Regions from separate parts of the Clostridium sp. ETTB3 genome, predicted to be linked through region 2. Evidence: predicted binding sites of a transcription regulator. Region 2 holds the regulator's gene; the other holds the start of a gene.
What was found. The regulator Rex, encoded in region 2, represses fermentation and respiration genes when NADH is low (regulators of the CRP and FNR family bind a similar motif). The targets are predictions, from matches to a motif close to ATTGTTAANNNNTTAACAAT.

Region 1 (3,444 bases), 1.3 Mb from region 2:
ATACTTTATCTGTTACAATGAACGCTTTCTTTTTACCCATTTCACCTAATTCAGCTAAAGCTACTGGTAAACATCCGTATTTGAAGTAAGTTTTTTCTGGAACTCTAAACCAAAGCATATTTTCTCTCCTTTCAGCAATGCTCTTAACATTAATTAAGTGCTTAGGACCAACATTTTCTGAAACTGAGTTTCCTCCCCATGATCCACATCCTAATGTTAATGATGGTGCTAACTTGAAGTTAAATAAGTCTCCGATAGCCCCTTGAGCTGCTGGCATGTTAATTAATGTTCTAGCAGTTTTCATTCTTTCACCGAATGTTAATACTCTATCTCTATTCTTTAATTGATCAGTGTATAAAACTGATGTATGACCCATACCACCTAATTCAATTAATCTATCAGCTTTATCTAAAGCTTCTTCAAATGATTTAGCTTTGTACATAGCTAATACTGGAGATAATTTTTCATGTGAGAATGGTTCTTCTAATTCAACTGAAGTAACTTCTCCAACTAAAACTTTAGCGCTTTCTGGAACGTTAACTCCTGCCATCTTAGCAATCTTATAAGCAGATTGACCAACCATGTCAGCATTTAATCCACCTTTTTCATTTAAGATTATGCTTCTAACTTTATCTATTTCTTCACCTTTAAGGATATATGCTCCTCTTTCAGCTAATTCTTTCTTAACTTCATCATAAACTTCTTCTAAAACAATGATTGATTGTTCTGATGCACAGATAACACCGTTATCAAATGTCTTAGAAAGTAATATTGAGTTTACAGCCATTTTAATGTGAGCTGATTCATCAATTATTGCTGGAGTGTTACCTGCTCCAACCCCTAAAGCTGGTCTTCCTGATGAGTAAGCAGCCTTAACCATTGCTGGACCACCTGTAGCTAATATTATATCTGATTCTCTCATAACGTTTTGTGATAATTCAACTGATGGTTGATCTATCCATCCTATTATTCCTTCTGGAGCTCCTGCTTTAACTGCAGCTTCTAAAACTATTCTAGCTGCTTCTATTGTAGCATTTTTAGCTCTTGGATGTGGAGATATTATTATAGCATTTCTAGTCTTTAAAGCTATTAAACACTTGAATATTGCTGTTGATGTTGGGTTTGTTGTTGGAACTATGGCAGATATAACACCGATTGGTTCTGCTACCTTAGTGATTCCACTTGTTTTATCTTCTTCTAAAACTCCACAAGTTTTCATATTTTTATATTGGTTATATATATATTCAGCAGCAAAGTTGTTTTTTACAACTTTATCTTCAACTATTCCCATTCCAGTTTCTTCTACAGCTAATTTAGCTAACTTAATTCTGTTATGGTTAGCTGCTAAAGCTGCTTGTCTAAATATTTCGTCTACTTGCTCTTGAGTGTAAGTAGCGAATTTCTTTTGTGCTTCTCTTAATTGTTTAATTCTTGCTGTTAATTCTTGAGCGTTTGTAACTTTCATTTATTACATCCTCCTAAATACTCAATATTTATAATAATTTTTAATTAATCTCTTAATTTCAGTGGCTTTGTTAAGTTTTTATTTTAATTGTTAACTTTTTAACTTACCCACAACCTTATTGTACTAGCTTGTTTAATTTTTGTCAAACTTTTTTTTTAATTTTTTTAAATTTTATTTTTTATTTTTCCTATAATCCCCTTATTTCTCATTATAAGAAATATTTTTACCCACTTAATATTATTTTAGACATTCTTTTCAAATTACTAAAAGGCTTTTTCCCATTAATACTATAATTTAATTATTTATTATATTTAACTCTCAAAACCACTATCGTTATATTAATAACAATCCCCTTTTATCTAATTATAATACTTACATTTCAATTTATTTTTTTACTAAATTATTTTTTTCCCTAATCATAATATTTTATTTATATAATAATCTTTGTTTTAGTAATTGATTTATATTAAGTATTAAATATATATAATTTAAAGTATAATTACTTTATTTTGAATTAAGAAATTTTAAAAATATAGTATTTATATATCTTATAAAATCAACTTTAATTTAGTCCAGGTCATATAACAAAATATCAATTAAATAATATGCTCCCATTATGATAAACAGTTTAAATTTATAAACCAATCTACCATAAAGGGAGCATATGCTATATATATTTATTTTTTATCTATTAAGCAAGAGATGTTAATAAACTCCTATCACTTAATTCACCTAATGCATTTGCTTTGCTAAACATCTCCATTAACTTCTCTGTAGTTAAATTTTTCTTTTCTTTTCCCTTAACATCAATAATTATTTTTCCTTGATGCATCATAAGCAATCTATTTCCACATTCTAAAGCATGCTTCATATTATGAGTTACCATTATTGTAGTAATCCCCTTTTCCTTAACAACTTCCTTAGTAATTTCCATAACCTTAGCTGATGTTTTAGGATCTAAAGCAGCTGTATGTTCATCAAGAAGTAATAATTTTGGTTCAGACATAACAGCCATCATTAATGTTAATGCTTGTCTTTGTCCTCCTGATAATAATGTAACCTTATTATAAAGCTTATTTTCTAATCCTAAATCAATCTTAGTTAATAATTCCTTATAATAATCTATTCTTTTTTTATTAATCCCAAAGGAAAGGCCATATCTTTTACCTTTATTATCTGCTAATGATAAATTTTCTAATATTGTCATGTTAGGTGATACACCTAATGATGGATTTTGATATACTCTTCCTATTTGCTTTGCTCGTTTAAATTCATCTTTATGAGATACATCTTTTCCATCTAATAATATTAATCCAGAATCAACACTTATATTTCCACTTATTAAATTTAATAAAGTTGATTTTCCAGCTCCATTAGAACCAATAATAGTAACAAATTCACCTTTCTTTATATCAACATTAAAATTATCAAAAACCTTATTTTCATTTATGGTGTTAGTATTAAAAACTTTGCATAATCCCAGAATCTTTAGCATCATCATCACCACCCTTATCATTAATTGATTTTGTATTACTCTTTTTACGTTTAAATTTAAATACATTATTATTTGCAGCTAGTGCTATTGCAACTAAAACAGCTGTTAATATCTTTAAGTCATTTGGATTTAATTTCATCCATAAAGCAACTGCTATTACTAATTTATATATAATAGCTCCAAATATGGATAAAGTAGTAACTTTTATAAATGATATCTTTCCAAATATAGATACACCTATTATTACTGCAGCTAATCCCATTACTACTATACCTGTTCCCATAGTAACATCTGAAAATCCTTGGTGCTGAGCTGTTAATGATCCTGCTAATGATACTAATCCATTGCTAATTGCCAATCCTAAAACTTTTACTAAGTTTTTATTTACTCCAAGTGAAGATACTACTTGTTCATTATCTCCTACTGCTGTAAGTAAAAATCCACTTTTAGTTTTTAAATATAAGTCTAAAATAACTTTTACAAC
Region 2 (3,444 bases):
TAACAAAGTTTTCAAAGATATATACACCTATTGTTGTATTAGTAGCAGTGTTAGTAGCTATTATTCCACCTATTTTTATTAAAGGTGCAGTATTTTCAGAGTGGTTATATAAAGCATTATCTTTATTAGTTGTATCTTGTCCTTGTGCATTAGTAGTATCAATTCCATTAGGATTTTTCTCAGGTATAGGTGCAGCATCTAAGAAAGGTGTATTAGTTAAGGGGGGAAATTATTTAGAAGCACTTAAGGAAAGTGAAATAATAGTATTTGATAAAACTGGTACCTTAACTAAAGGTGTATTTAAGGTTACAAGCATTAACGCAAAAAATATTAGTAAAGATGAATTATTAGAAATAACAGCATTAGGTGAAGCAAATTCTAACCATCCAATTGCAGTATCTATTGCAGAAGCATATGGAAAGAAAATTAATAAAAATGAAATTGAAAGTTATAAAGAAGTTGCTGGTCATGGTGTTGAAGCAATAATAAGGGGGAAAAATGTCTTATTAGGAAATTCAAAATTAATGATTAAAAATAATATTTTTTATGATAAAGTAAATACAATTGGGACTATAGTTCATATTGCAATTAATTCAGAATATAAAGGAAATATAATAATTTCAGATGAAATAAAGGAAAATGTAAAAGAAGCAATAGTAGAATTAAAAAATGCAGGAATTAAAAAGACTGTAATGCTTACTGGAGATAGTAAGGAAGTTGCTGAAAAAGTTGCAAATGATATTGGAATTGATGAAGTATACTCTGAATTATTACCAAGTGATAAGGTAAATAAATTAGAAGAAGTTTTAAATAAAAAAGTAGGAAATGGTAAAGTATTATTTGTTGGTGATGGAATTAATGATGCTCCAGTTTTAGCTAGAGCAGATATTGGAATTGCCATGGGAGGAGTAGGATCTGATGCGGCAATTGAAGCAGCTGATGTAGTATTAATGAAAGATAAAATAGAATCTATTTCAGATGCTATAAGAATATCAAGAAAAACAAATAAGATATTATGGCAAAATATAATTTTCTCATTATTTATAAAGGTTGTTGTTATGATATTAGTTGTAGCAGGATTAACAAATATGTGGGCTGCTGTATTTGCAGATGTTGGAGTAACTTTATTAGCAGTATTAAATTCAATGAGGATAATTCGATGAATATTGACAAATTATAATAAGATAATTATAATTAAATAAGTCCAGAAAAATTTTAGGCAAAAGGGAATGGTGTACAAGATCATTTTAGCTCTTGTTGCAAAGTAGAAAGGTTTTAAGCTTGACTACGAATATTTATGAGACTTATGTATAACGCATCTGCTACGTTATACATAAGTCTCTGTTTTTAGGAAAAATAATAAGATATATTAAAATTGTTAATACTATATTTATTAATATAGTATTAATTAAATTTAAAAATAGAAAAAAATGAAATTTTATAATGTAAATAAAATTTTTTACAAATTATTAAATTAATAGATTAAAAGTGAAAAGTATGTTATTATATTATCAAAGTTTAGTAAAAGGAAAATTATTGAATAGATTAAGGAGATTCATATACTATGGAAAAAAAGAAAAATGTCTCTATGGCAGTAATTAAAAGATTACCAAAATACCATAGATATTTGAAAGAGCTGATGAGAAATGATGTAGATAGAATTTCATCAAAAGAATTAGGTGAAAAAATAGGATTTACAGCATCTCAAATTAGACAAGATTTAAATAATTTTGGGGATTTTGGGCAACAAGGTTATGGCTATAATGTAAAGGAATTGTATAAACAAATTAGCTTAATTTTAGGGTTGGATAAAGAATATACTGGAGTAATAATAGGTGCTGGTAACCTAGGGCAAGCAATTGCTAATTATAGCAGATTTTCAGAATTAGGATTATCTATTGATGGAATATTTGATGCAAATCCAAAACTTATTGGAATGAGAATAAGGGATGTAGAAATAAAGGATATTGATACATTAGGTAATTATTTAGAAAATAATAATATTAATATTGGAATTATTTGTGTTCCAAGAATTAATGCACAAAAGGTTTGTGACCTTTTAGTTAAGGGTGGAATAAAAGGAGTATGGAACTTTGCACCAGTAGATTTAGTAGTACCAGACGATGTTAAGGTTGAAAATGTTCATTTATCTGAAAGTTTATTGACATTAGTATATTTAATGAAATAAGAATAAATTTAAAAAAATAACAAATTAAAAAAAAGTTTTGAAAAAACTTAATTTTAATTTGTTATTTTTTTATCTACAAAAGTATAAAATTTTTCATAGCTTAAAGTTATCAATATTAATGTATATGAAAATTTAAAACTATAAGATTGATAACATTTAAAAGTTTATATAAATTAATAAATGTTTTATTAATTTTATAATTGAAATTATAAAATTAAGATAGTTAAACCAAACATTAACAAGAAATAAATTGAAAAAATGTAATATTTATACCGAATAGTAAAATATTAATTGCAAATGGTAAAATTAGATATTATAATTAAAAGTAGGTTATGATTATTCAGAATCTTCTAACCAAAGATGAGGAAAAAGAATGTTTTTTTGAATTGATTTGTTAATAATATAACAAAGAAAAGGGTGTTTATGTGAAAAAATGGGTATAAAGGGGAAGAAGAATTTATGGAAATCAAAAATGTTATTTTAGAACAAGAATTAAAAAATTTAATTCTTGAAAAGGAAGGTAAATTAGCTATTGTAACAATAAATAGACCTAAAGCATTAAATGCTTTAAATTCAGAAACTTTAAAGGAACTAGATTCAGCAATTACTAATATTGAAAATGATAATAATATTTATTGTGTAATAATTAAAGGTGCAGGAGAAAAATCTTTTGTTGCTGGAGCTGATATAGCAGAAATGAAGGATTTAGATGCAAAAGGTGGAGAAGAATTTGGGGTTTTAGGTAATAAAGTTTTTAGAAAAATTGAAAGTTTAAATAAGCCTGTTATAGCTGCGATATCTGGATTTGCCTTAGGTGGAGGTTGTGAATTAGCAATGGCTTGCGATATTAGAATTGCTTCAGAAAAAGCTAAGTTTGCTCAACCAGAAGCTGGACTTGGAATTACACCAGGGTTTGGTGGAACCCAAAGATTACCTAGAATAGTTGGCTTAGGAAAAGCTAAAGAAATGATTTACACATGTGCAATGATTAAGGCTGATGAAGCATTAAGAATTGGATTAGTTAATAAGGTTGTTCCATTAGAAAATTTAATGGATGAAGCAAAGAAAATGGCAGATGTTATTTGTGCAAATGCTCCAATAGCAGTAAGACAATGCAAAGATGCAATAAATAGAGGAATGCAAGTTGATATAGATAAAGCAATTGAAATTGAAGCAAATGATTTTGGACAATGCTTTGATTCAGAAGACCAATTAGAAGGAATGACTGCATTTTTAGAAAGAAGAGAAAAGAACTT

Region 1: a site for Rex is predicted at 1,552-1,571, ahead of adhE (bifunctional acetaldehyde-CoA/alcohol dehydrogenase). Genes of this name have one in related genera too.

Annotation. Positions count from the first base shown of each region.
Region 1 is NZ_CP199832.1:1,892,346-1,895,789, forward strand. Features, by position in the region: gene adhE (bifunctional acetaldehyde-CoA/alcohol dehydrogenase) at 1-1,465, opposite strand, end outside; gene ACUN06_RS09315 (ABC transporter ATP-binding protein) at 2,157-2,960, opposite strand; gene ACUN06_RS09320 (ABC transporter permease) at 2,926-3,444, opposite strand, start outside.
Region 2 is NZ_CP199832.1:376,481-379,924, forward strand. Features, by position in the region: gene ACUN06_RS01805 (heavy metal translocating P-type ATPase) at 1-1,163, shown strand, start outside; gene ACUN06_RS01810 (redox-sensing transcriptional repressor Rex) at 1,565-2,188, shown strand; gene ACUN06_RS01815 (short-chain-enoyl-CoA hydratase) at 2,648-3,444, shown strand, end outside.